DNA from 3 places in the Streptomyces sp. L2 genome. Region 2 is predicted to be linked to each of the others. Evidence: riboswitches for the same ligand, from Rfam matches in the RefSeq annotation. Region 2 holds a riboswitch; each other region holds the start of a gene.
What was found. A riboswitch is a leader RNA that binds a small molecule or an ion and turns the genes downstream of it on or off. The one in region 2 is predicted to bind cyclic di-AMP.
Positions count from the first base shown of each region.

Region 1: another riboswitch for cyclic di-AMP. It lies ahead of DBP14_RS30745 (C40 family peptidase); the one in region 2 lies ahead of DBP14_RS18155 (M23 family metallopeptidase).
Region 3: another riboswitch for cyclic di-AMP. It lies ahead of DBP14_RS13450 (transglycosylase SLT domain-containing protein); the one in region 2 lies ahead of DBP14_RS18155 (M23 family metallopeptidase).

Region 1 covers NZ_QBDT01000001.1:6,842,243-6,850,845, reverse strand. The annotation lists gene DBP14_RS30755 (ATP-dependent Clp protease proteolytic subunit) at 1-218, shown strand, start outside; gene DBP14_RS30750 (hypothetical protein) at 226-534, shown strand; cyclic di-AMP (ydaO/yuaA leader) riboswitch at 901-1,124, shown strand; gene DBP14_RS30745 (C40 family peptidase) at 1,128-1,601, shown strand; gene DBP14_RS30740 (ATP-binding protein) at 1,796-2,254, opposite strand; gene DBP14_RS30735 (helix-turn-helix transcriptional regulator) at 2,478-3,338, shown strand; gene DBP14_RS30730 (DUF397 domain-containing protein) at 3,349-3,573, shown strand; gene DBP14_RS30725 (8-amino-7-oxononanoate synthase) at 3,631-4,758, opposite strand; gene bioB (biotin synthase BioB) at 4,906-6,138, shown strand; gene DBP14_RS30715 (adenosylmethionine--8-amino-7-oxononanoate transaminase) at 6,131-7,411, shown strand; gene bioD (dethiobiotin synthase) at 7,413-8,147, shown strand.
Region 2 covers NZ_QBDT01000001.1:4,080,994-4,091,887, reverse strand. The annotation lists gene DBP14_RS18160 (PrsW family intramembrane metalloprotease) at 1-547, shown strand, start outside; gene DBP14_RS18155 (M23 family metallopeptidase) at 594-1,634, opposite strand; cyclic di-AMP (ydaO/yuaA leader) riboswitch at 1,642-1,813, opposite strand; tRNA gene DBP14_RS18150 (tRNA-Met) at 2,119-2,192, opposite strand; gene DBP14_RS18145 (dihydrofolate reductase family protein) at 2,292-3,425, opposite strand; partial or broken gene DBP14_RS18140 (MarR family transcriptional regulator) at 3,493-4,002, shown strand; gene ribA (GTP cyclohydrolase II) at 4,446-5,087, shown strand; gene DBP14_RS18125 (NAD(P)H-dependent oxidoreductase) at 5,110-5,676, opposite strand; gene DBP14_RS18120 (TetR/AcrR family transcriptional regulator) at 5,914-6,639, shown strand; gene DBP14_RS18115 (FAD-dependent oxidoreductase) at 6,670-7,890, opposite strand; gene sigJ (RNA polymerase sigma factor SigJ) at 7,984-8,928, opposite strand; partial or broken gene DBP14_RS18105 (aquaporin) at 9,338-10,003, opposite strand; gene DBP14_RS18100 (metalloregulator ArsR/SmtB family transcription factor) at 10,000-10,389, opposite strand; partial or broken gene arsM (arsenite methyltransferase) at 10,493-10,894, shown strand, end outside.
Region 3 covers NZ_QBDT01000001.1:3,142,462-3,153,355, reverse strand. The annotation lists gene DBP14_RS13485 (ferredoxin family protein) at 1-88, opposite strand, end outside; gene DBP14_RS13480 (GntR family transcriptional regulator) at 134-925, opposite strand; gene DBP14_RS13475 (M56 family metallopeptidase) at 1,046-1,984, opposite strand; gene fahA (fumarylacetoacetase) at 2,196-3,413, opposite strand; gene DBP14_RS13465 (ATP-grasp domain-containing protein) at 3,729-4,973, shown strand; gene DBP14_RS13460 (FAD-dependent oxidoreductase) at 5,096-6,298, shown strand; gene DBP14_RS13455 (Cof-type HAD-IIB family hydrolase) at 6,578-7,390, shown strand; gene DBP14_RS13450 (transglycosylase SLT domain-containing protein) at 7,417-7,905, opposite strand; cyclic di-AMP (ydaO/yuaA leader) riboswitch at 7,911-8,094, opposite strand; gene DBP14_RS13445 (polyprenyl synthetase family protein) at 8,627-9,637, shown strand; gene DBP14_RS13440 (sigma-E factor regulatory protein RseB domain-containing protein) at 9,958-10,894, shown strand, end outside.

The DNA.
Region 1 (8,603 bases), 2.8 Mb from region 2:
TGGAGGAACTGCTCGCCCGGCACACCGGGCGCGGCGCGGAGCGGGTCCGCGACGATCTGGAACGGGTGCTCGTGCTGGACGCCCCGGCGGCCGTGGAGTACGGCCTGGTGGACGGCGTCGTACCGCGGCGCGGGGCCGCGCCGACCGTTCCGGGTACGCCGGGCGATCCGACCGCTCCGGGCGCACCGGGTGCTCCGGGCACTCCGGGCGCGCGGTGAGCCGCCGGTGCTGCCCGAGGAACTCCCGCCTCTGCCCGCGCTGACGCGCGCGGAGGGTGAGCTGGTCGACCGGTACCTGGACGTGGTCGACCTGCTGGGCCGCGTCAATCCGGCCCGGGACGCCGACACCTACCGCGCTCTGCGAGCCGCTCAGGCCCTGGTGCGCAAGGCGGAGGAGTTGCGGGACGCGCTCGCCCTGATGCACCGGCGCGGCGAGACGGAACCGCACGGGGAGACCCTGGCGCGGGCGATGCGCGTGCTGGACGGCGAGCGGCGCACCGCACGCCTCATCCTGCCGCCCGGCGGGCCGGGCTGACCGGTCCCGCCGGCCGATGCCAGGCTCGGCGGATCCGTCCCGCAGCTCCCCTCGGCACGTCGTTCGGGCCGGAGTTGAAACGGCCCGAACGACGGACCCACGTCCGGCGTATTTTCAGCATTTTTACTGTCTTTTTCGAGGGTCGGCCGGCTTGCGCGCCGAATTGGGCCGTTCGGCGCAGCCGAAGGTTTTGGGCCAGGTCCGGGGCCGCGTACGGCACCTGACGATGTCTCGAACACAGTGAAGTCCACCCGAACGGGCGAGTGGTGAGTAACGCCACAAAGGGGCGGTTCCGTTGGGATTTTCGGACACGTGTGAGTGAAGATCCCTGACTGACGACAAGCCCCCGCCGCAGCGGCGGGGCGGTCCGGGCGGACGCCGAGTCCTGCCGCCGCCCGGACGACCGGTCGACAGGAGTGGATCGGCAGGAGTGGAGGACCCGAGCAAGACGGGTCGCCGGCACGGACGTTCGTCGCAGACGGGCGGATGTGCCGCGCAGCCCTTGGGGTGAAGTCGCGAGAACGCGACCGGGCAACTTCGCCAGCCCGAATCCGACAGGTCATCCTTCACAGGCGGCTGACGAAGGGTTGCGCATGACTGCGCTCAATCGTGTCCCGTCGCTGATGGCACGTGCCGGTACGGCCTCTGCCCTCACCCTCGCCGCCGTGGGCGGCACCATCGTGGCGCCGGGTCTGTCCGCCGACGCCTCGGCCGCCACCATGGCGACGAAGGCCCTCCGGGTCGCGGCGTCCAAGAAGGGCTCCCCGTACCAGTGGGGGGCCACCGGGCCGCGCAGGTTCGACTGCTCCGGGCTCACGCTGTACTCGTTCAAGAAGGCGGGCAAGAAGCTGCCCCGCACGGCGGCGCAGCAGTACAACCGGACGCACCACGTCTCGGCCGACCACCGAAAACCGGGCGACCTGGTGTTCTTTCACTATGGATCCAGCGTCTACCACGTCGGCATCTACGCCGGGAAGGGAAAGATCTGGCACGCACCGAGGACGGGGGAAGTGGTGAAGCTGGAGAAACTCTGGACGAACCACGTCTGGTACGGCCGGGTCAGCTGACCCGGCTCCATGCGGTGAGCGGCGCGGCTCCGGAGGGGGCCGCGCCCGTGCTCTCCCGGGCGGGGGCCACGCGCCCGCTCTCCCTGTCGGGGGGGCCGCGCCCGTGCTCTCCCGGGCGGGGCCACGCGCCCGCTCTCCCGGACGGGGGGCACGCGCGTGCTATACCGCCGGCCCTTAGCGCCCGCCGGCCCGCCCTAGGTTTCCTGCTGGCCCGCGGCCGGTACCGGTTCCGCGGGGGCCGTCCAGGGCAGTTCGATCAGCACCGTCTTGCCGCCCTCGCGCGTGGGCCGGACCCGGAGCCTGCCGCCGCACTCGGCGGTGAGCCAGCGGATGATGACCATGCCGCGGCCGTTGTCCTGCTGGACGGCCGCCGGGAGTCTCTTCGGGAAGCGCGGGTGACTGTCCGTGACGCCGATGCGCAGGTCCTCGTCACGGTCCAGGGCGAGGTCCACCGTGAACGTGGGTGACTGCCCGAAGGTGTGCTGTACGGCGTTGGTGGCCAGTTCGGAGACGATGAGCCGCACGGTGTCGGCCGCGTCGGTGTCCGACGGCAGGCCCCACTCCGCGAGGGTGCCCAGCACGTAGGCGCGGGCCGCGGAGACCGAGGCGGGATCGCTCGGCAGAGTGACGGATGCTTCCAGGTGGTCTGCCATGGCGACGTCGTCCCTTTCCCCCGGGGCCGCGGTCCGACAAGGAGCGGCTGGTTCGAGTACGGTCCCGGACTGGTGCTTCCTCGTCAGACTGCCACCACCGGACCGGTCACGGGGAGCGATCCACCAAGATATGCATATATCTGTCGCTCGATGCGGTGAACTCTGCGACGGCAGAGCGTATTTGGGCGGCCCGTAAGGAGTAATGGCGAGTGAGGAGGAGCCCATGCAGAACGGTCCCGCGGTGCGGCGCCGCAAACTGGGCGCCGAACTGCGCGCGCTGCGCACCGGGGCGGGGCTCACGAGTGGTGACGCGGCCCGCCTGGTGGGCTGGCACCAGTCGAAGGTGAGCCGTATCGAGACCGGCGCCAGCGGGGTGAAACCGGCCGATGTGCGGTTACTCCTCGACACCTACGGGGTCGACGACGGGCAACTGCGCGAGTTACTTCTGGGGTTGGCGGGGTCGGAGCACGCGAGCGCCCGGCACCGCTGGTGGCACGCCTACCGGGGGATCCTGCCCCCGGCCTACCGGGACTTCATCAGCCTGGAGTCGCAGGCGAGCGGCATGCGCACCCTGGAGACCACGGTGGTGCCGGGGCTGCTGCAGACCCCCGAGTACGCCCGCGCGGTGACCCGGTCCGCGGTGGAGGGCCTGGACGAGGAGCGGCTGGACGCGCTGGTGGAGGTGCGCCTGGCCCGGCAGGACGTGCTGCGCTCGGATCCCCCGCTGCGGCTGAGCGCGGTGCTGGACGAGGCGGTGCTCCGGCGCGAGGTGGGCGGACCAGAGGTGATGGCCCGTCAGCTGAAGCGGCTGGCGGAGGCGGCGCAGTTGCCCCAAGTCAGGCTCCAGGTACTGCCGTTCGCGACCGGGGCGCATGTCGGCCTCACCGGCCCTTTCGTTATCTTCTCCTTTCCGAGCACTTCTGATCTGGACGTGGTTGTTCTGGACCAGTTGACGAGTAGCCTCTATCTGGAACGGAAAGAAGACCTCCAGGCGTATGGGGAGGCCTTCAACACCCTTCGGATCCACGCCCTTTCACCCGAGGACTCGGTGGATTACATCACCGCGATAGGTGACGGCGCGTAGAGGAGGCACCATGACCGCACTGCCTCGGAACGTCCCTTCCAGCACCGATCTGCACGGCGTGCGATGGCTGCGCAGCAGCTACAGCACGGGCGCGAACAACTGCGTGGAGACGGCCCGGCCGCACTCCGGCCGCGGGGCCGGACTGCTCGCCGTGCGCGACTCCAAGCGTCCCGCCGGACCCGCGCTGCTCTTCTCCCCGGAGAGCTGGGCGGGCTTCCTGACCACGCTCCACTGACCGGCCCCTACGAAACCCCGTCGGCACTCGTGCGACGCCCGGCCGTGTCACGCCGACTCATGGTCGAGTCTCGCCGATCACTCGTACAGCGCGTTCGATCTCGGCCCCGGACAGGTCCGCGCGGGCGGTCAGCCTGAGCCGTGAGATGCCGTCGGGCACGGAGGGAGGACGGAAACAGCCCACGGCCAGCCCGGCCGTACGGCAGTCCGCCGCCCAGCGCACGGCCTGCTCCGGGGACGGGGCCCGCACGGAGACCACCGCGGCGTCCGGACGTACCGCCTCCAGACCCGCGGCGGTCAGCCGTGCGTGCAGTTCCGCGGCGACTTCGCGGGCCCGCGCGGCCCGCTCCGGCTCGCGGCGCAGCAGCCGCAGGGCCGCCAGGGCGGCGCCGGCCGCCGCCGGGGCGAGGCCGGTGTCGAAGATGAAGGTGCGAGCCGCGTTGACCAGGTGGCCGATCACCCGGGCCGGACCGAGCACCACGCCACCCTGGCTGCCCAGCGACTTGGACAGGGTGGCCGTGACGACCACGTCGTCCGCGCCCGCGAGCCCGGCCGCCTGCGGCGCGCCCCGGCCGCCGTCGCCCAGCACGCCGAGTCCATGGGCGTCGTCCACGACCAGGCCGGCGCCGTACTCCCGGCACGCGTCGGCCAGCGCGGCCAGCGGCGCCTGGTCGCCGTCCACCGAGAACACCGTGTCGGATACGGCGATCGCCGCGCCGTCGTGCGTGCCCAGCGCCTTGCGCACGGCCTCGGGGTCGGCGTGCCCGACCACCTGGGTGGTGCCCCGGGCGAGCCGGCAGCCGTCGATGAGCGAGGCGTGATTGCCCGCGTCGGAGACGATCAGGGAGCCGTGCGGGCCGAGCGCGGTGACCGCGGCCAGGTTGGCCGCGTAGCCGGAGGAGAAGACCAGCGCCGCCTCGAAGCCGCAGAAGTCCGCCAGCTCGCGCTCCAGCTCGGTGTGCAGCTCGGTGGTGCCGGTGACCAGCCGGGAGCCGGTGGAGCCGCCGCCCCAGGTCCGAGCGGCCGCTGCCGCCCCGTCGGCGACCTCGGGGTGGTGGGCGAGGCCCAGGTAGTCGTTGCTCGCCAGGTCCAGCAGCGGCGAGTCGGCGGGGCGCGGGCGCAGGGTCCGTACGAGACCGGCCCGGCGCCGCGCCTCCGCCTGCTCGTCGATCCAGCCGAACGCCATGGGTCCTCCGGGGCTTTTGTAGGTAGCGGACAGACACTAGCGGCACGGGCAGGCACCCAGGGTGTGGCAATACCCACACGTCGAAGCATCTCTGTTGTGCAAACTCTCCTTGGCCCGAAGCGGTCCCGTAGGACAGGATCAACTTTCATGGACCTGCTGAACACGCTGGTGGACAAGGGGCTTCGGCGCGAGCTGCCGACCCGCGAGGAAGCGCTCGCCGTACTCGCCACCTCCGACGACGATCTGCTCGATGTGGTGGCCGCGGCCGGCAAGGTGCGCCGGCACTGGTTCGGCCGGCGCGTGAAACTCAACTACCTGGTCAACCTGAAGTCGGGCCTGTGCCCGGAGGACTGCTCCTACTGCTCCCAGCGGCTGGGCTCCAAGGCCGACATCCTGAAGTACACCTGGCTCAAGCCCGGCGAGGCCTCCGAGGCCGCCGCCGCGGGCCTGGCCGGCGGTGCCAAGCGGGTCTGCCTGGTGGCCAGCGGGCGCGGTCCGACGGACCGTGACGTGGACCGGGTCTCCGAGACCATCAAGACCATCAAGGAGCAGAACGAGGGCGTCGAGGTGTGCGCCTGCCTCGGGCTGCTCTCCGACGGCCAGGCGGAGCGGCTGCGCGAGGCCGGCGCGGACGCCTACAACCACAACCTGAACACGTCCGAGGGGACGTACGGGGACATCACGACCACGCACACCTACGCCGACCGGGTGGACACGGTGCAGAAGGCGCACGGCGCCGGCCTGTCCGCCTGCTCGGGGCTGATCGCGGGCATGGGCGAGAGCGACGAGGACCTGGTGGACGTGGTCTTCTCGCTGCGCGAGCTGGACCCGGACTCGGTGCCGGTGAACTTCCTGATCCCGTTCGAGGGCACCCCGCTCGGCAAGGAGTGGAACCTCACCCCGCAGCGCTGCCTGCGCATCCTGGCGATGGTGCGGTTCGTCTGCCCGGACGTCGAGGTGCGGATCGCGGGCGGCCGCGAGGTCCACCTGCGCACGATGCAGCCGCTGGCCCTGAACCTGGCCAACTCGATCTTCCTCGGTGACTACCTGACCAGCGAGGGCCAGGCGGGCAAGGCCGACCTGGAGATGATCGCGGACGCCGGGTTCGAGGTGGAGGGCACCGGGGAGATCACGCTGCCCGAGCACCGGGTGACGGCGGCCGGCGGTGGCTGCGGATCGCACGCCGAGGCCGGGTGCGGGTCGCACGCGGAGGCCGGGTGCGGGTCCGTCTGCGGCTCGCATGAGGGGCAGGACGTGTGCGGTACGGCGACGGAGTCCGCGCCGGGCACGGAGTCGGCGGCGGCCGTGAACGAGCCGCGCACCGACCTGGTCGCCGTGCGTCGCCGGGGCGCCGGGACGGACCTCGCGCCCAATGCCTGACCTGGGCGTGCCCGAGCTGCTGGAGCTGGACCGGCGGCATGTGTGGCATCCGTACGGTCCGATGCCCGGACGGGTAGAACCGCTCGTCGTGGAGTCGGCGAGCGGGGTCCGGCTGAAGCTCGCGGACGGCTCGGGCGAACTGGTCGACGGCATGGCGTCCTGGTGGTCGGCGATCCACGGCTACGGCCACCCGGTCCTCGACGAGGCCGCGCGGCGCCAGCTCGACCGGATGAGCCATGTGATGTTCGGCGGGCTCACGCACGAGCCCGCCGTACGCTTGGCGAAGCTCCTTGTAGACATGTCGCCTGACGGGCTTGAACATGTGTTCCTCGCCGACTCCGGTTCGGTGTCGGTCGAGGTCGCGGTGAAGATGTGCTTCCAGTACTGGCGCTCGCTCGGCCGGCCGGAGAAGCGGCGGCTGCTCACCTGGCGGGGCGGATACCACGGGGACACCTGGAACCCGATGTCGGTGTGCGACCCCGAGGGCGGGATGCACGACCTGTGGACCGGGGTACTCCCGCGCCAGGTGTTCGCGGACGCGCCCCCGGCCGAGTACGAGGAGTCGTACGCCGATCATCTGCGCGAGACGATCGAGCGGCACGCGCACGAGGTGGCCGCGGTCATCGTGGAGCCGGTGGTGCAGGGCGCCGGCGGGATGCGGTTCCACTCTCCCGCGTATCTGCGGGTGCTGCGGGAGGCGTGCGACGCCCACGACGTGCTGCTGGTGTTCGACGAGATCGCGACCGGGTTCGGCCGCACCGGCGCGCTGTTCGCGGCGGAGCACGCGGCCGTCACGCCGGACGTGATGTGTGTGGGCAAGGCCCTGACCGGCGGATATCTGACGATGGCGGCCACACTGAGCACCTCCCGGGTGGCCGACGGCATCTCGCGCGGCGAGGTGCCGGTGCTCGCCCACGGGCCGACGTTCATGGGCAACCCGCTCGCGGCGGCCGTGGCCTGCGCCTCGATCGAACTGCTGCTCGGCCAGGACTGGCGGGCCGAGGTCAAGCGGATCGAGGCGGGGCTGCGGGACGGGCTGGCGCCGGCGCGTGAGCTGCCCGGCGTGCGGGACGTGCGCGTTCTGGGCGCCATCGGAGTGGTCCAGCTCGACCACGAGGTGGACATGGCCGCGGCGACCCGGGCCGCGGTGCGGGAGGGCGTCTGGCTGCGCCCCTTCCGCGACCTGATCTACACGATGCCGCCGTACGTCACCGGGGACGAGGACGTGGCACGGATCGCGCGCGCGGTGATCGCCGCGGCACAGGAGGGTTGAGATGCCGGTACTGGTGGTCACGGGCACGGGCACGGAGGTCGGCAAGACGGTCACGACCGCGGCGGTCGCCGCCGCGGCGCGCGCGGCCGGCCGGTCGGTGGCCGTGCTGAAGCCCGCGCAGACCGGCGTGGGCCCGGACGAACGCGGGGACGCCGCGGAGGTCGAACGGCTCGCGGGTCCGGTCACGATCGCCGAACTGGGCCGTTTCCCGGAGCCGTTGGCGCCGGGCACGGCGGCCCGTCGGGCCGGCATGGCCCCGGTGCGTCCGCAGGAGGTGGCCGAGGCCGCGGCGAAGCTGGCCACCGAGCACGATCTGGTGCTCGTCGAGGGCGCGGGCGGTCTGCTCGTGCGGTTCGACGAGGCGGGCGGCACGCTGGCGGACGCGGCCGCGCTGCTGCGCGCGCCGGTGCTGGTCGTGGCCTCGGCCGGTCTGGGCACGCTGAACACGACCGAGCTGACGGCCCGTGAGCTGCGCTCGCGCGACCTGGAGCTGGCCGGAGTGGTGATCGGCAGCTGGCCCGGCTCGCCCGACCTCGCGTCCCGCTGCAACGTCGAGGACCTGCCGGAGTGCGCGGGCGCTCCGCTGCTCGGCGCGGTCCCGGCCGGCGCGGCGGCGCTGCCCCCGGCCGCCTTCCGCACCGCGGCACCCACGTGGCTGGCCTCCCGGCTGGACGGCACGTGGGACGCGGAGGACTTCCGGGTCCGGGAAGCACCGGAAGCACCGGAAGCGCCGTAGGTTCGGCGCCGCCCCGCGCGGGCCGCGGGCAGTCGTGCCGCCGGCGCGGCACGGGTGGGCGCGGGGCGCCTGGCCACGCCGAGCGGCACTGCACGACCCCGGACCGGGCGCCGCCCGCGCGGCACGGGCGGGCGCAGTGGCACCCGGCCCCGCTGAGCGACACTGCTCAGCCCGAACCGGGCGAGTGCCGCCGGCGCGGCACGGGCGGGCGCGGCGGCGCCTTGCCACGCCGAGCGGCACTGCACGACCCCGGACCGGGCGCCGCCCGCGCGGCACGGGCGGGCGCAGTGGCACCCGGCCCCGCTGAGCGACACTGCTCAGCCCGAACCGGGCGAGTGCCGCGGGCGCGGCGCGGGTGGGCACGGGGGCGCCTGGCCACGCCGAGCGGCACCGCTCGGCCCCGGACCGGGCGAGTGACGCCGGCCGGGGGTGCCGTGGGGTGTTCCGGGGGACAAT
Region 2 (10,894 bases):
CTTCGCCGTCTACGGCCTGTTCATGGTGCCCGCGTTCGGCCTGCTGACCTGGCTCGCGATCTGGACCCGGCAGCGGGAACTGCGGACCGTGCGGGAGGAGCTGCCGGCGTATGTGTTCGCGGGGTGGCTGGGCCCGGCCGAACCGTACGTCCTCGGGTCGATGCGGGCGCGGCGGATGGCCCGCGAGTACGCCCGGCACCACTTCGGCGGCCGGCCCGCCGGGCGGACGGTCGCGCGGTACGAGGCCTGCGCCACCTCGCTCGCGTTCCTGCGGCACCGGGCGCGGCTGGGCAGGGCCCCGGCCGACTTCGCCGTACGCGAGCGGGAGCTGCTGTCCGAGCTGTGGGCGCGGAGGGGCGTGGCCTGGCCGGCGCTGGAGTACGCGACCCGCGCGTCCGCCCGGGCGCCGGCGCCCTACTGGCCCGCCTACGGCTACGGCCACCTCCCCGGCCAGGACTACGGACAGGGCTACGGCCAGGGCTACGGCCAGGACTACTACGGCTATCCGGCCGTGCCGTACTCCGCGCACAACCCGTACCGGACGTAGGTCCGGCCGCACGCGTCCCCGCCGCACGGAACCCCGGAGGGGACCCTCAGGGGTTGAGGCCCTTGCTCCGCAGCCAGGTCATCGGGTCGATGGCGGTGGCCTGGCCGTTCGGGTGGACCTCCACGTGGACGTGCGGGCCGGTGACGTTGCCCGTGGCGCCGACGCGTCCGATGACCTGGCCGGTGCTGACCTTCTGGCCGACCGTGACGTTGATCGAGGACTGGTGGCAGAACCACAGCTCGGTGCCGTCGTCCAGGGTGAGGATCGTGCGGTAGCCGTAGGCGCCGGCCCAGCCGGCCCCGGTGATCTTGCCGCTGTGGATGGCGTGGATGAGGGTGCCGGTGGGGGCGGCGAAGTCGAGGCCGGTGTGGTAGCCGGAGGACCACATCGAGCCGGGCTGGCCGAACGTCCCGGTGATCGTGTACGACGTCGTCGGCAGCGTGTACTGCTTCGCCAGCTTGGCCAGGCGCTCCGCCTCGGCCTTCTTGGCGGCGGCGGCCTCCGCGTCCTTCTTCGCGTCGGCGGCCTCGGTGGCGGCCGCCTTCTCCGCCTTGGCGGCCGCGTCGTCGGCCTGCTTCTCGGCGGCGGCGACGGCGGCCACGGTGGCCTTGGTGTCGACCTGGCTCTGCTGCCGGTCGGCCTGGGCCATGATCCGGTTGCGCAGCGCCTCGCCGGCGTCGGAGCCGCCCTGGTCGGTGGCGGAGGCGGTGCCGATGTGGGCCAGCGAGGCCGTGGTGGCTGCGGGGGCGTCGGAGGAGTCGTCGAAGAGGTGGCCGACGGACGGCAGGTCCGGCAGGTCGGGCATCGAGATCGACACCGGCGGCTTGCCGGTGTTGGCGCTGGCCATGCCGCCCGCGCCGACGGCGGCGATGACACCGACGCCGAGGACGGTGGAGCTGCGGGCGAGTCCGCCGCCGCGCTGCTTGGCGACGCGGTGCCGGCCGCGTACCGGGCGGATGGACTCCTCGGTGGGGTTCCACTCCTCCCAGGGGCCCTCGTCGGTGCGCTGGTTGCCGTAGCCGTAGGGCTCGCCGTCACGCTGGCTGGGCACGAAGGGGGCTGTCGGGGCAGGCCGGTTGGACGCCACGCGGGCGTACTCCTTTCCTTCCTCCGCCTACCGGGTTAGCTGACGGGTTCGGAGCAGGAAGGTCTCCTACGCGCGTATACGTGTCGTGGACTCACTGAGAAGTCCACGGCGGTATCCGCGTGATTCACCCCAAGGTGGTGGTTCCCCGGTTCCCTCGCGGGATTCGGCGCGTGCGCACGGAGCCGCCTCTTGTGACGGCTGGGACGACCGCGCTGCGTTATCGAACGTTAATAGACCGGGGTAGCTGATTCCAAGCTGTTCTGCTTGATCATTACCCTTTCTAGAGCGGACGTACGGGCCAAGAGGCATGCAAATCGGGCAGGTTGACCGAACTTCAGGAGTCACAGAGGTTTTGATGGTGACTCAGATGTTATGCGGAGGGCTTCCGTCCGGTCACCATGAGTGAGGGGTGGGGTCGGCGCACCGAGGGACGGCAGAAAACACTCAGGGCCGGAATCCGATGGATTCCGACCCTGAGTTTCAGTAGCGGGGACAGGATTTGAACCTGCGACCTCTGGGTTATGAGCCCAGCGAGCTACCGAGCTGCTCCACCCCGCGTCGTTGAGACCACTGTACGCCATCCGCGGGGTCCGATGCACATCCGTTCCCGCCGGGCAGGTCGAGGCGCTCCGGCACCGGCGGAAGCAGGTGGCGTCCTCAGCCCAGCAGGTGCGCGTTCGGTGCCTTGGCCGCGGCCTCGTACTCGGGCAGCACGACCACGTCCGCTCCCCCGCCGGTCAGCACCCCCGTGCCGTCGGCCCCGGCCACGAAGGTGTCCGGCTCGCGCCAGGCGGTGACCACCCGGCGCACGCCCGCCCCGAGGATCAGCTCGGCGCACGGCGCCGGGCGCGAGGAGCGGCGGGCGCAGGGCTCCAGGCTGCTGTAGACGGTGGCGCCGGGCAGCCGCGGGTCGGCGGGGTCGAGCTTGGCCAGAGCGGCCTCCTCGGCGTGCACCACCGGGTCGCCGCCCTCCCGCGAGTGGCCGCGCGCCAGTTCCGTGCCGTCGGCGGCGACCACGACCGCGCCGACGCTGAAGGCCGTCTCCGAGGGCGGGCACAGCGCGGCCAGCTCGCAGGCGGTGCGCAGCCAGTGGCGGTCGGCCGGGCCGGGCAGCGGGCCGGTGCCGGGGGCGGTGGGCTCGTACCGCATGAGGACGACATCCTCGATCCGGCGGGTCTCGGTGAGGCGGAGCCGGCCCGCCTGGTACGCCCCCGAACCGAACAGGCGCGGGGCCGACGGGTCGCCGACCAGGACCGGGGCGAGGACCAGCTGGAGTTCGTCGGCGAGGTCCTGCTGGAGGAGCTGGGTGTGGACGGTGCCGCCGCCCTCGACCATCAGCCGCCGTACGCCCCTGACGTCGTGCAGGTGCTCCAGCAGGGCGCGCCAGTCGAGGTCCGGGCCGAGGGCGACGACGTCCGCCGTGGGGCCGAGGGCGCGGGCGGCCCGCTCGGCGCCCCGGCCGGTCGTATAGACGATCTTGTCGCCGCCGGTGTGCCAGAAGTTCGCAGCGGGGTCGAGGCCGCCCGTGGCGGTGACGGTGACCTTGAGCGGGTACTCCGGCTTCCCCGCGGCGAGGCGGGCCGCGCGGCGCTCGGCGGAGTTGACGAGGAGGCGCGGGTTGTCGGCGCGGATGGTGCCGGCGCCGAGCAGGATGGCGTCCACGGAGGCGCGCACCTCGTCGACCCGGTCGAAGTCGGCGGGGCTGGAGAGCAGCAGCCGGTCGGGGCCGGTGTCGTCCAGGCAGCCGTCGAGCGAGACGGCGGCGGACAGCAGGACGTACGGGTACGGCATCGGCGCGCTCTCCCTGGCCTTTGGACTACGGGTTTGGTTCAAGGTTGAAACAACTTACACTGGCGGCATGACGACCCGCTGGCTCACCCCCGAGGAGCAGCGCGCGTGGCGCGCCTACATCGCCGCCTCCCAGTTGCTGGAGGACGCGATCGACCGGCAGCTCCAGCAGGAGGCCGGCATGCCCCACCTGTTCTACTCCGTGCTGGCCAACCTGTCCGACGCGCCCGACCGGCGGCTGCGGATGACGGACCTCGCGGAGACCCTGAAGATCACCCGCAGCAGGCTGACGTACGCGGTGACCCGGCTGGAGCGGGACGGGCTGGTGCGCCGCGAGGACTGCCGGTGGGACAAGCGCAGCAGCATCGCGGTGCTGACGGAGGCGGGCACGGCCGTCCTGGAGCGTACGGCGCCCGGGCACGTCGCCACGGTCCGCGCGACCCTCTTCGACCGGCTCACGCCGGAGCAGGTGGGGCAGCTGGAGGAGATCTGCACCGGGATCGTACGGGGGCTGCAGGGCGAGGAGACGGGGAGCGCGGCGGAGGACGTGCCGTGGCGGCGACGGTCGGCACCATGCTCGGGCACGGGCACGGGCACGGGCTCGGGGACTGGGACGGGGGCGGGGGCGGGCTCCGGTGCGGACACGGGCTCCGGTGCGGGCTCGGGCACGGGCTCGGGGACTGGGACGGGGGCGGGGGCGGGGGCGGGGGCGGGCTCCGGTGCGGACACGGGCTCCGGTGCGGGCTCGGGCACGGGCACGGGCACGGGCACGGGCTCGGGGACTGGGACGGGGGCGGGGGCGGGCTCCGGTGCAGGCTCGGGCTCGGGCGCAGGCACGGGCTCCGGCTCCGGCTCCTCGGCGGACGAGCTTTCCTGACGACGCGCGCCCGACCCCGCGTCCAGGGCCGCCACCGAAAGTCCGTTGCTTTAAGTTTTAAGCATGGGGTAGGGTCCACGATCACAACCGCTTGCTTCAAATCTGAAGCAAGCGGTCCGGAGATCGCCACGGACCCGGAGGCCCGCATGCCCACCACCCCTGTCGCCACGCCGCGCGCCCGCGTCCGGGTACCGCTGCGCTTCCATGACGGCTACGGCGTCGACGCCGAACTCGTCACCTTCCACGGCCTGACCGACGGCGCGGAGCACGTCGCCGTGATCCTGGGCGACCCCGCGCCCGGCACCGTCCCGCTGGTCCGTCTGCACTCCGAGTGCCTCACCGGGGACGTCTTCGGCTCGGCCCGCTGCGACTGCGGACCCCAGCTGCGGGAGGCGGTCGAACGCATCGCCGGCCGCGGTGGCGTCCTGCTGTACCTCCGCCAGGAGGGGCGCGGCATCGGCCTCTACAACAAGCTCGACGCCTACGCCCTTCAGGACCAGGGCCTCGACACCTACGAGGCGAACGCGGCCCTCGGCCTCCCGGAGGACGCCCGCGACTACACGGCGGCCGCGCAGATGCTGGCCGCGCTGGGCATCGGCGAGCTGGATCTGCTCTCCAACAACCCGGACAAGGCGGAGCAGTTGCGGTCGCTGGGCATGGTGGTCCGGGACCGGGTGCCGACCGGGGTGTTCACCACGGCGCACAACGTCCGGTACCTGCGGGCGAAGGTACTCCAGACCCAGCACACGCTGCCGCTGGCCGAGTTGACGGAACTGAACGCGGGCTGAGGCACCCGTTCGCCGCGCCACCTCAGGCGGCGTACGGCCGTTCCGCCCGCGCGGACCGCAACGCCCGCCCCCACCACATCAGCTGGCCGAGCATGCCTTTGGCGGCGCCCTCGGTCACGGCGGTGTCGTTGGGGGTGCCGTCCTCGGTGAGGTGCGACCACGGCCAGTGCAGACTGACCGCGTCCCGCATGCCGACCGCGTGCAACTCTGCGAAGACGAGACGGAGTTGCTCGACCGCGCGGATTCCGCCGCCGAGTCCGCCGTACGACACGAAACCGACGGGCTTGGCCTGCCACTCGGCGTGGTGCCAGTCGATGAGGTTCTTCAGGGCGGCCGGGAAGCTGTGGTTGTACTCGGGCGTGATCACGACGAACGCGTCCGCCGCGGCGAGGCGCGGTGAGACCTCCTTGAGCGCGGCGGCGGCCCCGGGGTCCGGGGCGCCGCCCCGGCCGGGCATCGCCAGGGGCAGCGGCACGTCGGCCACGTCGATGACGTCGAACTCCACGTCCTCGCCGCCGGCGGCGGTGCGGAGGAACCAGTCGGTGACGGCGGGGCCCACGCGGCCCTCGCGGACGCTGCCGACGATCACGGCGACGCGGAGAGGGGCATCGCCGGACGCGGACGTGTTGGTGGTCGCGTTGGCGGAGGTGTTGGTGGATGTGTTGGTGGGCGTGGTGGCAGGCACAGGAATCCCCCATGGATCGGGCGTTCGGCCGCTCGGTGCGGCCGCCTCTCCAGAAACGTACAACGATCGTTGTAATAAGTACAACGGTAATTGCACATTCATGGCCGGGTCCCGGTAGAGTGCGCAGCAGAGGAGGCCGATGTGGGCGACGTGGGCAACACGGGTGGCGAGACGAGCGAGACGAACGAGACGAACGACGCCCGGCTGGAGCGGGCGCGGCGCGAGGTGCCACCACGCAAGCTGGCCAAGCAGATCGCCATCGCGAGCGGTTCCTGCACCCTCTTCGGCCGTGAGGGCTACACCCGTGCCTCGGTCGACGCCCTCGCCGCCGAGGCCGGCGTCTCCACGCGCACTCTCTACAACCACTTCCCCGGCGGGAAGGCCCAGCTCTTCGGCGCCGTGGTGACGTGGTCGTCGAGCGAGGTGCGGGACGCCCAACTGGCCCTGCTGCGGGCCGTGCTGAACCCCGAGCACCCGCCCCGCCCGGAGGACCTGGAGCGCGACCTGGTCTCGCTGGCCCGCGCGTTCGTCGGGCTCATGACCGACTACCCGAACCACTTCGCCCTGGTCCGCCACATCCACTCCGAGGCGGACCACGTGCCGCCGGAGGTCCTCCAGGCCTGGCGCGAGGCGGGCCCCGAACCGGTGGCGAGGGCCCTCGCCGGCTCCATGGCGAACCTGGAGGACGCGGGCCTGCTCGACCTCCGGGGCGACGCCCCCCTGGCGGCGGCCCACTTCACGGCCCTCACGGGCCAGTTCATCGCCCTGCGCTCCCACTACGGCGTCCTCCCCCTCCCCGCGGAGGAGGTGGACGCCCTGATCAGGGGTGGAGTGTCGGCGTTCCTGCGGGCGTACGCGACGAGTTGACGGCGCCGGCCCCAGGCCGGGGATCGAGGGTCAGACCGTCACGTCGGCCGGGGCGGCCTGGGCGGCGGGCTCGCGCAGGATGGCGCGGCGGCGGACCGGCATGCCGAGCGTCGGGTGTCCGACACCCCAGGCCGCGCCCTTGCAGACCATCTCCTTGACGCGGGCGGCGAGCCGGCCGGTCAGGGCCGACCGGCGGGCCGTGTCGTCGGCCGTGACCCACTGGAGCAGGGCGTCCCGGCGGCCCAGCGAGACGCACTGGCCGTAGTAGCGCAGCGGCACGGTGGGGACCTTCGCGCCGGTCAGCCGGGCCGCGATGGCGTCAGCGGCCTGCCAGGCGGTGGGGACCCCCGAGGCGCAGGACATGCGCAGCGGCTTGTCACCGGGACCCATCGCCAGGACCGAGTCGCCCACGGCGTACACGTCCGGGTGCGAGACCGAGCGCATGGTGCCGTCGACCACGATCAGTCCCGTTTCGGTGACGTCCACGCCGGTGGCCCGGGCGATCGGGTGGACGGCGAAGCCGGTGGTCCAGACGGTGACGGCGGCCGGGAGGGACGTGCCGTCGGCGGTGGTGACGTGGTCGGCGGCCACCTCGGTGACGGCGGTGTCCTCGTGCACGGTGATGCCGAGTCGGCCGACGACCTCGCGCAGGTGCCGGCGGCCCTTGTCGGAGAGCCAGTCGCCGAGGGGGCCGCGGGCGACGAGGGCGACGTCCAGGTCCGGGCGCGCCTCGGCGATCTCCGTGGCGGCCTCCAGACCGGTGAGACCGGCGCCGGCCACCAGCACGGCGTGACCGGCGTCCAGCCGGGCCAGGCGCTCACGCAGCCGCAGCGCGCCGGGCCGGCTCGCGACCTCGTACGCGTACTCGGCGGTGCCGGGGACCCCCTGGTCGTTCCAGCCGCTGCCGAGGGCGTACACGAGGGTGTCGTACGACAACTCGCGCGTGCCGCCACCCTCACCGCCGCCGTCACCCTGGCCGGGCTGGACCTCGACGGCCTTGCGGTCCACGTCGACGCCGGTGACGCGGGCGATCACCAGTTCCACGCCGGTGCCCGCGAACATCTCGGTGAACGGGCGGGGCGTGAGCTCCTGGCCGGTCGCGAGCTGGTGCATCCTGACGCGCTCGACGAAGTCCGGTTCGGCGTTGACGAGGGTGATGTGGACGTCCTCGGGGCGCAGCCGCTTGGCGAGGCGCCCGGCGGCGGTGGCTCCGGTGTATCCGGCTCCGAGAACGACGATGCGGTGCTTCATGTTCCGGCTCCTGTCTCAGCGGGTTCGCCCCTTGAACCGGGCAGCCCGCCGCTTCCTGACAGGGTTGGCTTGTGAAGCACGTCACATGGGTGGTCAGAAGGCGTGGAAGAGGGGTTCGCCGTGGTCGGTGGCCGCCCAGCGCCGGGTGGCGCGGTCGAGCTTGTCGGGGTTGACCTGGCTGCGGAACGCGGCGATGCCGTCGGCCGTGATCTCCAGGGTGACGACGCCGATGACCCGGCCGTCGAGGACCGCGACGACGACGGGGGCGCCGTTGGCGGTACTGACGTAGATCCCGGGCGAGCCGCCGGCCAGGTCGCGCTTGGCCCGGCTCGGCTTGAACAGGCCGCGCATGAACGTCGCCACCGCGACCGCGCCCTCGAACGCCTTGGTGCGGGCCGGCACCTTCCCGCCGCCGTCGCCGACCGCGATCGCGTCCTGGGTGAGCAGCCGGACGAGCGGCTCGGTCCGGCCGCTGGTCGCCGCCGCGAGGAACTCGTCGATGATCCGGCGGGCGGCCACCTCGTCGATCTCGGTCCGGGGCCTGCCGTCGGCGACGTGCTTCTTGGCCCGGTGGAAGATCTGCTGGCTGGCGGACTCGGTGAGGTCGAGGATCTCGGCGATCTCCCGGTGCGGGTAGTCGAAGGCCTCCCGCAGCACGTAGACGGCGCGCTCGCTCGGGGTGAGCCGCTCCAGCAGCACCAGGACGGCGTACGACACCGATTCGCGCTGCTCCGCCGTGTCGGCGGGGCCGAGCATCGGGTCCCCGTCGAGCAGCGGCTCGGGGAGCCACTCCCCCACGTAGGTCTCGCGCCGCGCGCGGGCGGAGGTCAGCTGGTTGAGGCACAGGTTGGTGAGCACCTTCGTCAGCCAGGCCTCGGGCACGTCGACCCGCTCGACGTCGGCGCCCTGCCAGCGCAGAAACGTCTCCTGCACGGCGTCCTCGGCCTCACTCGCGGAACCGAGGAGCCGGTAGGCGATGGCCTCCAGCCGGGGCCGGGCCGCCTCGAACCTGTCCACGTCGCGCACGCTCAGGGCCATGCTGACGGATTTTAGTCCCCGGGGTCGGCAGGGGACGCGCGGCGGGTCGTGCCGTGAGCGGCGTGGTGGCACTCACGGGGGGTGTGCTCGCGGGCGGACGGGGCTCAGGCGGGGGCGAGTTCGGGCGGGCGGGGGTTCAGGAGGAGGCGAGTTCGGCCTCGCCGTGCGGGATGACGACGTCGTCCGCCGCGGGAACGGGAACGGGAGGGGAACCGGGGACGGGAGGGGAGCCGGGGACGGGAGAGGGCGCGCCAGCGGGAACCGGAATGAGAGGGGAAGCGGCAGCCGGAGAGGGAGCCGGAACGGAGGGGGAAGCGGAAACGGGAGAAGGCACGGCAGCGGAAGAGGCCGCGGCAGCGGCAGCGGGAACCGGATTCGAAGGGGAGGCGGCACCGCGACCGAGCCCGCCGTACACCACCACCACGGCGCCCAGCCCGAGCGCCGCCCCGGCCAACTGGGCCGCGACGAACGGGACGAGCGAGGCGGGGGAGATCCCGGCGACGGTGTCGGTGAAGACCCGGCCGACGGTCAGCGCCGGGTTGGCGAAGGAACTGGAGGAGGTGAACCAGTAGCCGGCCCCGATGTAGGCGGCCACGGCGACGGGGGCCAGGGACGCCCGGCCGATCCGGTCAAGGCCGAAGACCAGCAGGATCAGCCCGCCCGTGGCGACGGCCTCACCGAGCCACAGGTGACCGGCCGACCGGTCGTGGGTGGAGAACCTGACCAGTGGCTTGCCGAACATGGCGTCGGCCACCACCACACCGCCGATCGCCCCGGCCACCTGGGCCGGAATGTACGCCGCCACCTCGCGCAGGGCCGGACCGGTCCCGGCGCGGCGGCCGCTGAGCCAGGCGGCCAGCGTGACGACGGGGTTGAGGTGCGCTCCGGAGACCGGCCCGAACAGCACGATCAGCACGCCCAGGCCGAAGGCGCTGGCCAGCGAGTTGGCCAGCATCTGCACGCCCGCGTCGCGCGACAGCTCGGCCGCCTGGATGCCGGAGCCGACCACCACGGCCAGCAGCAGCGCCGTACCGACCGCCTCGGCGACGGCACGGCGCCCGAGGGAGGCGCTCACGCGCGCACCCCCGCAGTCCGCGGCGTGGCGAGAGGCGAGGCCAGGAAGGCGGCGAGGCGGTCCAGGGCGCCGGGCAGCGCCCGGTAGTACACCCAGGTGCCACGGCGCTCGCAGTCGATCAGGCTGGCCTGCCTCAGCAGCTTGAGGTGGTGGGAGATCGTCGGCTGGGAGAGGTCGAAAGCCGGGGTCATCTCGCACACGCAGACCTCGCCGCCCTCCCGCGAGGCGATCATCGACAGCAACCGCAGCCGCACCGGATCGCCCAGCGCCTTGAAGGCCTTGCCCAGGTCCACGGCACGCTCCTCTCCCAGCGGCGCCTCGGCCAGGCCCTGACAGCAGCCCGTGCCGCCCTCCCGGCCGCCCGCTTCCCGTTCTTGCTTCGACATGCCTCTATGTTGACGTTTTTCGATCCAGCGCGCAAGCTTGCATCGGCGAACATCAATGCAGCTCGTTCGAGGGCACCGCCGTGCCCCCACCAGGAGTGAAGCCATGCGCGATCAGCCCACCGACCTGCGGGAGAAGGTTCGCGAGCGGTACGCCGCCGCGGCCGTCAAGGTCACCGAAGGCGGCGCCGCCCGCTGCGGTCCGCGGCCCGTCGAGGTCGACGAGAACTTCGGTTCCACCCTCTACGCCGCCGACGAACGCGACGCCCTGCCCGCCGAAGCGGTCGCCGCCTCCCTCGGCTGCGGCAACCCCACCGCCGTCGCCGAACTCCGCGAAGGCGAACGCGTCCTCGACCTCGGCTCCGGCGGCGGCATCGACGTACTGCTCTCCGCCCGCCGCGTGGGCCCCACCGGCAAGGCCTACGGACTGGACATGACCGAGGAGATGCTCGCCCTCGCCCTGGCCAATGCGGCCCGGGCCGGCGCGCAAAACGTCGAGTTCCTCAAG
Region 3 (10,894 bases), 940 kb from region 2:
ACATGTCCACGCACAGCGTGCAGCCGTCGATGCACTTCGACTCGTCGATGGTCACGGGCACGTCGGCCCGCTGGGGCACCATGGGCATGGCTGTCTCCAGGAAACGTGCAGGCAGGGGTGGTTGGGGCGCGGTTTAGAGCGACCGGTGCAGCAGGCCGCTCATGGTGATGCGGTCGCCGCGGAAGCGGATGAACTCCAGGTCGACGGGCCGGCCGTCGCCGAGGTGGGTGAGGCGTTCCAGCATGAGGACGGCCGCGCCCCGGGGGGCCTGGAGCACGGCCGCGGAGTGGCTGTCCGCGTTGACCGCCTCCAGGGTGATGTCGGCGTGACCGAGGTGCTGTCCGGTGATGGCTTCCAGCAGGCGGAAGACGTCGGTGTTCTCCAGGTCGGTGCCGAGCAGGGCGGTGCCGAGGTCGAGCGGGATGTAGGTGTCGTCGAGGGAGAGGGGGAGGCCGTTGAGGCGGCGCAGGCGTTCGATGTGGAGGACTTCGGTGCCGAGTGTGACGTGGAGGCGTTCGGCGACCGGGGCCGGTGCGGGGACGGGGCCCATGGCGCGGACCTCATTGGTGACGTGGCCGTGTTCGTGGAGGGTTTCCGCGAGGCCCATCAGTCGGTCGAGCCCATGGGGGTATTTCTGGGCGACGACCACGGTGCCGACTCCCGGCTGCCGCTTGACCAGGCCCTCCGTCCGGAGCAGGTCCAGGGCTTGGCGGACGGTGTTGCGGGAGGTGCGGTAGTCGGTGGCGAGGGTGGACTCGTGGGGGAGGGTGCCGGCCGGGAAGGTGCCGGTGATCAGTTGCCGGCGCAGCAGGTCCGCGAGTTGCCGGGCCCGGTCCGAACGCAGCCGACGCCGGGTGCGGTGGGCGGCGACGGTGGTCGCGGCGCCCGGACCGGCGGAGTCTCGGGGGCGGTCGGTGGCTGGCATGGCTGGAACCATACTCATCCGATAGGGAAAGTGGTGTTGCGGGAATGTTGCGCCACTCAGCGGTCGCCCAACCCCTGCTCTGAACTGCGGCTTTCCAGCGGATTCAGCAGGTTCTGCCACTCAGGACAGTGCCGTCAGCCCCGGCGCGAACGTGATCAGCAGCGGGAGCAACGGCACCAGCGCGGCCACCGTCGTCGTCAGCGCCCGGTGCCGCCGGAGCAGACGCGGAGGCGGCTCCAGGAGCCGGTCCACGCGTTCGCCCAGGAGGCGGCGGCTGGAGGCGCAGGACAGGACGCCGCGGTGCTGGTTCAGTTCGATCAGGGCGAGGGCCGTGGTGAGGTGGCCGCAGCGGCGGGACGCCGTGTCGTCGGCGGCCAGTTCGACCAGGCGGTGCGTCTGGTCGCAGAAGTGGGCGAACAGCGGGACGTGGGGGAAGCCCGTGGCCAGCGCCGTGGACAGGTGCAGCAGCCAGTCGTGGTGGGCGCGGGCGTGGCCGCGCTCGTGCGTGAGGACGGCGTCCAGCTGGTGGTCGGTCAGGCGCTGCAGCGCCCCTGTGGTGACGACCAGTTGCGGCGGGTGGCCCGGCATCCACCAGGCGTCCGGGTACTCGTCCTCCAGCACCAGCATGGGCCCCCGCGCGGCCGGCAGACCCCCGGGCAGGTCCGGGGCGCGGTCCCTCAGGTGGGCCCGGGTCCGGCCGCGGTGTCTGCGGGCCTCGGCGAGTTCCCGGGCCAGCATGGCGGTCGTCCAGGCGGCGCCGCAGGCCAGCAGCACGGTGAGGGCGACCGCCCAGACCGGGGCGGCGGAGAGGTCGTAGGCGGCGGTCACGGCCGGCGGGGCGGGCGCGAAGACCCGGTCGCGGACCGTGTGGAAGACGGCCGCCGCGCCCAGGAGCAGCCCGGTCAGGCAGCTCAGCAGCACTGTCGCGACCAGGCACTGCCAGACCCACAGCGCGACCACGGGTTCCCGTTCCGTCCAGGCGGCCCGGGTCAGCGCGCGCGGGGCCGGTACGGCGGCCGTCAGGCCGACGACGGTCAGCAGGAGCAGGCAGACGGTCATGCCGGGGCTCCGGTTCCTGGTCCGAGAGGGTGCGGGTGTCGGGTGGTACGGGCGACACGGCCCGAAGGCGGGCCACGCGTGCGTGTCCCCGTCAGTATGACGGGGAGAGCCGCCCTGAGTCAGGTGTCGGAGGCGACCGAATCGCCACCGGCGCCACCGTCCGGCCCGCACCCGGTACCCGCCTTCCGGTACCCCTCGGCCTCGGGCCCGTTCAGCCCGCCACGATCCGCCCGCGGACCTCGCCGAGACCCACGCGGACCCCGTCCGCGCCGGGTGCCCACGCCGTCAGGGTCACCTCGTCGCCGTCCTCCAGGAAGGCACGCTTGCCGTCGGGGAGTTCCAGGGGCTCGCGACCGTTCCAGGTCAGCTCCAGCAGCGAGCCGCGCTGGGCCGGCTCGGGGCCGCTCACCGTGCCCGAGCCGTACAGGTCGCCGGTGCGCAGGGAGGCGCCGTTGACCGTCATGTGGGCGAGCTGCTGGGCGGCCGTCCAGTACATGGTGGAGAACGGCGGCTCGGACACCACGTGGCCGTTGATGGCGACGGAGATCCGCAGGTCGTAGCCGCCGGGGTCCACCTCGGGCGCCGCGTCGTCCAGGTAGGGCAGCAGGGTGTGGGTGCGCTCCGGTGGGGCCACGCGCGCGTCCTCCAGCGCCTCCAGGGGGGTGATCCACGCCGACACCGACGTGGTGAAGGACTTGCCGAGGAACGGGCCGAGGGGGACGTACTCCCAGGCCTGGATGTCGCGCGCCGACCAGTCGTTGAGCAGGCACAGCCCGAAGACGTGCTCCCGGAAGTCGCCGAGTGCGACCGGCCGGCCCATGGCGGAGGGCGTGCCGACGACGAAGCCGACCTCGGCCTCGATGTCGAGCCGGACGGACGGGCCGAAGACGGGTGCCGGGTCGGCCGGTGCCTTGCGCTGGCCGGAGGGCCGTACGACGTCGGTGCCGGAGACGACGACCGTGCCGGAGCGGCCGTGGTAGCCGATCGGCAGATGCTTCCAGTTGGGGGTCAGCGAGTCCTCGGCGTCCGGGCGGAAGATCTGGCCGACGTTGCGGGCGTGGTTCTCGGAGGCGTAGAAGTCGACGTAGTCCGCCACCTCGAACGGCAGGTGCAGGGTGACCTGCGACAACGGGTGGAACAGCGGCTCGATCGTCTCGCGGTGCGCGGGGACGGTCACCCAAGCGGTGAGGGCGCGCCGCACGTCCGACCAGGTGGTGCGGCCGGCGGCGAGCAGCGGGTTGAGGGTGGGCCGGGCGAGCAGGGAGGCGTAGGGCGAGCCGAGTGCGGTGGCCGCGGTTCCGGCGTCGAGGACGTGGTCACCGAGGCGGACGCCGACCCTCCGCTCCGTGCTGCCGGAGGGCGAGAACACGCCGTAGGGAAGGTTGTGCGGACCGAAGGGGTCGCCCTCGGCAACGTCGAAGGGGGGCATGGGGTGCTGCCTCACTCTCTTCCTGGCCATGCGTGGCGTTGCGTTCCATGGGGTGGCGTCACACATGATCGCTCCGGTGACGCCGCTGTGTTCCATGTGGTCGCGCCACACGTTACGGGTGTGCCGGGTGTCTTGGGCAGTGCCCCTTGGGATGCGCGGGCGGTGTCCCGGACGGTGTCTAAAGAGTTCGCAATGTCCGAAAGGGCCTTGTGGGAGTGGGCAATTCCGGCTTAGCGTCCTTTGGGGACACGGACGGGGTGGATCCGGTCCGTAGGGGGACACGTGGGGGGACCCGTGGCCGTACATTCCGTCGGTGTGCCAGTCGAGGCGGACCGTGAAGTGCCCGGACTGATCGTCAAGTTCGGCGACTACCCGCTGCACCACGGCGGCGTGGGCGCGATCCGCAGCCTGGGCCGTCTGGGCGTCCCCATGTACGCGATCACCGAGGACCGCTACACGCCGGCCGCCGCCTCCCGGTACCTCACCCGGGCGTTCGTGTGGCCGACGACCGGCGCGGAGGACCCGGGCCATCTGGTCGACGGCCTGCTGCGCGTCGGGCGGCGCATCGGCCGGCCGGCCGTCCTCATCCCCACGGATGAGGAGGCCGCCGTCCTGATCGCCGAGCACCAGGACGAGCTGGCCGGCTCGTTCCTCTTCCCGCGCGTGGAGCCCGGACTGCCCCGCCGGCTGGCCAGCAAGCAGGGGCTGCACGAGTTGTGCGTGGAGCACGGCCTCGCGACGCCCGCGGCCGCCTTCCCGCAGTCGTACGAGGACATCGCCGCGTTCGCGGGAACGGCGCGCTTCCCGGTGGTGGCCAAGAACCGTGAGGCGTTCGTCCGGCGCACCCGGCCCGCGGTGAACGGCACCACGAGGATCGCCACCCGCGCGGGGCTGCTCGAACTCGCCCGTGACTGGGGCGAGCGGCCGGGGGTGATCCTCCAGGAGTACCTGCCGAGGGAGGAGGCCGAGGACTGGATCGTGCACGCCTGTTTCGACGCCGACTCCGCCCCGCTCGCCCTGTTCACCGGGGTCAAGGTCCGTTCCTGGCCACCGCACGCGGGCATGACGGCGAACGCGTACGTCGTCGACAACCCGGAACTCGCGGACCTCGCCGCACGTTTCATCAAGCAGATCGGCTTCAGCGGCATCATCGACCTGGACCTGCGTTTCGACCGGCGCGACGGACAGTACAAACTCCTCGACTTCAACCCCCGCATGGGCGCCCAGTTCCGGCTCTTCGAGAGCGAGTCGGGCGTGGACGTCGTACGGGCACAGCACCTGCACCTGACCGGCCGTCCCGTTCCGGAGGGGGAGCAGCGGGCCGGCCACCGCTATGTCGTGGAGAACATCGACCTGCCCGCCCTCCTCGCCTACCGCCGCAGCGGTTATACGACGCCGCACGCGCCGGCGCGGGCGAGCGGGACGGAGCTGGCCTGGTTCGCGGGCGACGACCCGCTGCCGTTCCTCACGATGCTCGCCCGCTTCGTGCGTCCGGGCGCGAAGCACCTCTACCAGCTGTGGCGGACCAACCGCCGCGGCGGCCACACCACCGCGAAGTAGGCACGTCACAGGACCACGGCGAAGTAGTCACAGGCACCACCGCGAAACAGGCAGGTCACCGCACCACCGCGAAGTAGGCAAGGCCACGAAGGTGGCGCACCGCGTTCCTGGGGAGGGACTTCGTGATCCGACCGGTTGCAGTCATCGGGGCCGGGCCGTTCGGCCTGTCCACCGCCGCCCATCTGCGGGCGCGCGGCATCCCCGTCCGCGTCTTCGGCGACCCCATGGTCAGCTGGCGCGACCACATGCCCGAGGGCATGCTCCTGAAGTCGACCCCGGTCGCCTCCAGCTTCGACTGCCCGCAGCCCGGCCACACCCTGGGCGACTACTGTGACGCCGCCGGCATCCGCCGGCTGGTGACCGACGAGGACATCATCCCGGCGGAGACGTTCATCGGCTACGGCGAGTGGTTCCAGGAGAAGCTGGTGCCCGGCCTGGAGCGGGTGCGGGTCGTCTCCGTGGACCGGGACAAGAGCGGCGCCTTCGAACTGAAGCTGGACTCGGGTGAGTTGTTCACCGCACGTGCGGTGGTGGTCGCCACCGGCCTGTCGGGGCTGGAACACCTGCCGGCGGAGCTGGCGGGGGCCGCGCCCGACGGGCCCGCCCCGACCGCTCCGCTCTCCCACAGCTCCCAGCACCACGACCTGAGCCGCTTCGCCGGCAAGGACCTGATCGTCATCGGCGCCGGCCAGTCCGCCCTGGAGACGGCGGCGCTGGCGGCGGAGGCGGGCGCCCGGGTGCGGGTGGTGGCGCGCGGACGCGGCCGGGTCGCCTTCGGGGCGCCGCCGTGGAAGCAGCCGAGGCTCCGCCCCGAGTCGCCGTTCGGCCGCGCGTGGTCCCTGTGGGCGCTCAGCTACTACGCCGACCCCTACCGTTTCCTCCCGGAACAGACCCGGCACTATCTGGTCCGCCGGGTTCTCGGTCCGCTCGGCGCCTGGTGGCTGCGCGAGCGCTTCGAGGGCACCGTGCAGGTCACGGACGTGGCCCGGGTGGCGGGCGCGGAGGCGCCGGACGGCCGTCCCGTGCTCACCGTCCGCACGCACGGCGGCCGCAGCGAGCGGCTGACCGCCGACCACGTCATCGCGGCCACCGGTTACCGCGTGGACATCGCGGCGATGGACTTCCTCGGCCACGAGCTGCGCACGCGGCTCGCGGTGAGCCGGGGCGCGCCCAGGCTCGGCGCCGGCTACGTCTCCTCCGTGCCCGGCCTGTACTTCACCGGTCTTCCGGCGGCGTCCTCGTTCGGGCCGGTGATGCGGTTCGTCTGCGGCACGGAGTTCGCCTCCCCACGGCTGGCGAAACACCTGGCGGCAGCACACGGCTGACGGCCGGGGCTGACGGCCCCCGGCGGACCGCCGCCGGGGGAGGCGCCCCGCGGTGACCGCCGCCGGGAGGATGCATGCCCTGGCGGACCGCCGCCGGACGATGCGTCCCGGCGTCCTCGCGCCGGTCCGTCGCAACGCCCGCCCCCCGTGTCCCGCGCGCCTCCGGTCCCCGTGCGGCGCCATCACGGCGCCCGCGGGCACCACTTGGGGGCAGCGGGCACACAACTGAGCGAAAGGACAGGGTGAGTCGGTGGGGCGCGATGTCCGTATTCTCTGATCATGGCCGCCTCCCCCGCATATTCACTCGTCGCCACCGACCTGGACGGAACGCTGCTGCGCGGTGACGACACCGTCTCCGAATGGTCGCGCGCCGCGCTCGCGAGGGTGGCGCGCGCCGGGGCACGGCACCTGGTGGTCACCGGCCGCCCGGCACCGAGAGTGCGGCCGCTCCTCAAGGAGCTGGGCTGCACGGGGCTCGCGGTGTGCGGACAGGGCGCGCAGGTGTACGACGCCGGCGCCGGCCGTCTGCTGTGGTCCGTCCGCCTGGACCGGGAGCTGGCGGAAACCGCGCTCGGCAAGATCGAGGCCGAGGTGGGCCAGGTGTATGCGGCCGTCGACCAGGACGGCGTGGACGGGCTCACGCTGATCGAGCCGGGGTACCGGATGCCGCACCCCACGCTGCCGGCCGTGCGGGTCGGCCGGCGCGACGACCTGTGGCGCGCGCCGATCAGCAAGGTGCTGCTGCGCCACCACACCCTGTCGGACGACGAGTTGGCGACCATCGCGCGCGGGGCGGTCGATTCGCTGGCCACGGTCACCATGTCGGGCCCCGGGACCGTGGAGCTCCAGCCGTGCGGGGTCACCAAGGCGGCGGGTCTCGCGCTGGCCGCCGCTCACCTGGGGCTGGCGGCCGAGCGGGCGGTCGCCTTCGGGGACATGCCCAACGACATCCCCATGTTCGAGTGGGCCGGGCACGGTGTCGCCATGGCGAACGCCCATCCCGAGCTGAAGGCGGTCGCCGACGAGGTCACCGCGTCGAACGAGGACGACGGCATCGCCGTCGTCCTCGAAAGACTGTTCCCGAGCCCCTGACGAGTCCAGGGCCGGGATCGCCGGCCTCAGTATGCGCCGAACACGTTGTCGATGGAGCCGTAGCGGGCGGCCGCGTAGTTGCAGGCGGCCGTGATGTTCGCGACCGGGTCGTAAGGGTCGAAGGAGGTGCCGGGCACGTGGTAGGCGGTGAACGTCGGGTCGATCACCTGGAGCAGGCCCTTGGACGGGGTGCCGGCGGCCGCGTTGGAGTCCCAGAGGTTGATGGCGGCGGGGTTGCCGGAGGACTCGCGCATCACGTTGCGGTAGATGCCGTCGTAGGTGCCCGGGATGTGCCGCTCGGCCATGATCGCCAGGGACTCGCGGATCCAGCCGTCGAGGTTGTTCGGGTAGCCGGCGAGGGTGGTGGAGGGCGTCGCGGAGGTGGTGGTGGCCGCGGAGGCGCTGGTGGCGCCGATGAGGGGGAGCGCGAGGACGGCGGCACCGGTGCCGGCGACGGCGAGGGTGCGGACGAGGCGGCGGGTGCGGGGGCGGCGGTGCTGGGCGGCAGCAGACATGGGGATGTTCCTCTCCGTCGCCTGCGAGGTGAGCTGTCGGGTTCGGGCGGGGAGGTGCCCGGTCGCGCCGCGCGGACGGCGGCACGACTTCACCCCTAGCCGTTCCGGTACGACGAGTGCCGTCCGGTCCGGCGACTTACCTGGGTCCCCCGCTCCTGCCACACGAAATGAGTTCGTCGATGGGTGGTGTCGGGCGGTGGCAGGATTCGGCGTCCGTCCGACGGCCGGGAACGTATGCGAGAGCACATGTCGGGAACAAGTACCGGATTCACACAACGCATCAGTTGACCTTGGTCTGTACCGTTTCGAGTACTTGATCCTTTGCAGCCGCCAATCCTCAACTGGCCGGTGGGGCAAGGGGGGATGCGGAGGAAATGCGCCATGGGGCGGTACGGGGCTCGCGTGACCCAATTCACGAAATGGCAAATTATGCAAAATCAGACATGGGGGATTTGCTCGTCCCGGAATACCGCCATCCGTGTCCGTGGTTCTCGGGGATGCGTGCTTTTGTGCAAATCTCGCTGAATCCGTTAAGTCGATAAATGTCCGTTCCTGTCATCCGATCGCGGGCCTGCCGGGAGTGGTCCGGTACGGCCCGGCCTGTAGCGGTGGGCGCTAGCGGTGATCGAAAGCTGACCGGATACGCTGACTTGAGTGATGGCAGCGACCTATCGACAAACCGTGTAATCGCCAGCAGACACCAGCAGACAGGAGACCCCTCGTGACCGTCGTCGGGCCGTTCGGGCTGAGCGTGCGGGACCAGGCTCTGGAAGCCGATGTCCAGGCCGGATTGGCGGCTGTCGAGGAAGGCTTGCTCGAGGCCACCAAGAGCGAGGTCCCGTTCATCACGGAGGCCGCGCAGCACCTCGTCCGGGCCGGCGGGAAGCGGTTCCGGCCGCTCCTGGTGATGCTCGCGGCACAGTTCGGTGACCCCTACGCACCCGGTGTCGTCCCGTCCGCCGTCGTCGTGGAGCTGACCCACCTGGCGACGCTGTACCACGACGACGTGATGGACGAGGCCGCCGTACGACGCGGTGTGGCCAGCGCCAACACCCGCTGGGGCAACTCCGTCGCCGTGCTGACCGGCGACTTCCTCTTCGCCCGCGCCTCCCAGATCCTCGCCGACCTCGGGCCGGAGGCGGTCCGGGTGCAGGCCCTCGCGTTCGAACGGCTGGTGACCGGGCAGATCCTGGAGACCGCCGGCCCCACGGACGGCCGCGACCACGTCGAGCACTACCTGGACGTGCTGGGCGGCAAGACCGGCTCGCTGGTGGCCGTCTCGTGCCGGTTCGGCGCGATGATGTCCGGCGCCGACGAGACGGTCGTCGACGTCCTCACCCAGTACGGCGAACGGCTCGGCGTCGCCTTCCAGCTCGCCGACGACGTCCTGGACATCGCCTCCGACTCCCACGAGTCCGGCAAGACCCCCGGCACCGACCTGCGCGAGGGGATCCCGACCCTGCCCGTGCTCCGGCTGCGCGAGCGGGCGGCCCGGCTCGGGCTGGCCGAGGACGTCGCGCTGTGCGCGCTGCTCGACTCCGACCTCAGCGACGACGCCCGGCACGCCGAGGCGCTGGCCGCGCTGCGCGCGCACCCCGCGCTGGAGCAGGCCCGCCGCGACACGGTCCGCTACGCGGAGGAGGCGCGCTCCGCGCTCGCGCCGCTGCCCGAGTGCGACTCCAAGGCCGCGCTGCTCGAACTGTGCGACGCGGTGGTGCACCGCGCGGGCTGAACGCCCGGATGCCTGAACGCCCGTTCGCCTCATCGTCGTCGGAAGCCGCAGTCCCGCGGTCCCGCCGTACACGGTCCCGCGTGCCCGACCCGCATCGTCGGTGTCTCCCGTACGACCCCTACGGGTCGGGGGAGATGCCGCCCCGGCATGTCATACCGCAGTCGTACACGAGTTGGCTCCGAGGTCTGACGCTTCCTCACGGCCGATTTGGTGAGATGGAAACCACGGAAATCACCACTCCTCACCGATTCGGGTGAGAATGGCGGCTCAGGGGGACCAGCGTGACGACAGCCGCCGCCGACGACGGAGGTAAGGCACACATGGCACCGTACGAAACCGACGACGTGTCGGGCGCCGCGCACGACGAGGACCGGCCCTCGGCGCGCCGCAAGGCCGCCCGGTACGCGGTCCCGGTCGCGGTGGTGGGGGTGGCGGCGATCACGATCGGGCTGGTCCCGGCGCTGGCCGCCTCGGGTGACCCCGACCTGCCGAAGATCACCGCCCAGCAGCTCATCGAGAAGATCGCGAAGTCGGACGTGCAGCAGCTGTCCGGCACCGTGAGGTTCAGCGCCGACCTCGGACTGCCGAACCTGGGCGGCCTGGAGGGCGGCCTCGCGTCCGGCATGGCCAAGGGCGACGGGGACGGCTCGTCCGCCGACCCGCAGTCCAAGCTGACCGAACTCGTCTCCGGTACGCACACCCTGCGCGTGGCCGAGGACGGCCCGGACAAGCAGAAGCTGTCCCTGCTGGAGAGCGGGTCCGAGTACAGCCTCATCCACGACGGCAAGGACGTCTGGGGCTACGACAGCAAGAGCAACGACGTCTACCACTCCACCGACGCCGACTCCGGGAAGCAGCACCGCGCGGAGCCGCCGGCCACGCCGAAGGACTTCGCCGACGAGGCCCTGAAGTCGGTCGACGACACCACGTCCGTCACCGTCGACGGCACCGAGCGGGTCGCCGGGCGCGACGCCTACAAGCTGCTGATCACACCGAAGCAGTCCGGTACGACGGTCGGCGCGATCAGCATCGCGGTGGACGCGAAGACCGGCATGCCGCTGAAGTTCACGCTGACGCCGAAGAGCGGCGGCGCCGCCGTCCTCGACGCCGGATTCACCCAGGTCTCCTTCTCCGCGCCGGGCGCCTCCGCCTTCGACTTCACCCCGCCCAAGGGCGCGAAGGTCACCGAGGGGAAGCGGGAGCACAAGGCGCCCCGGCACGAGGCCGGCAAGCCCGGCGGCCGGCTCGCCCAGGGCA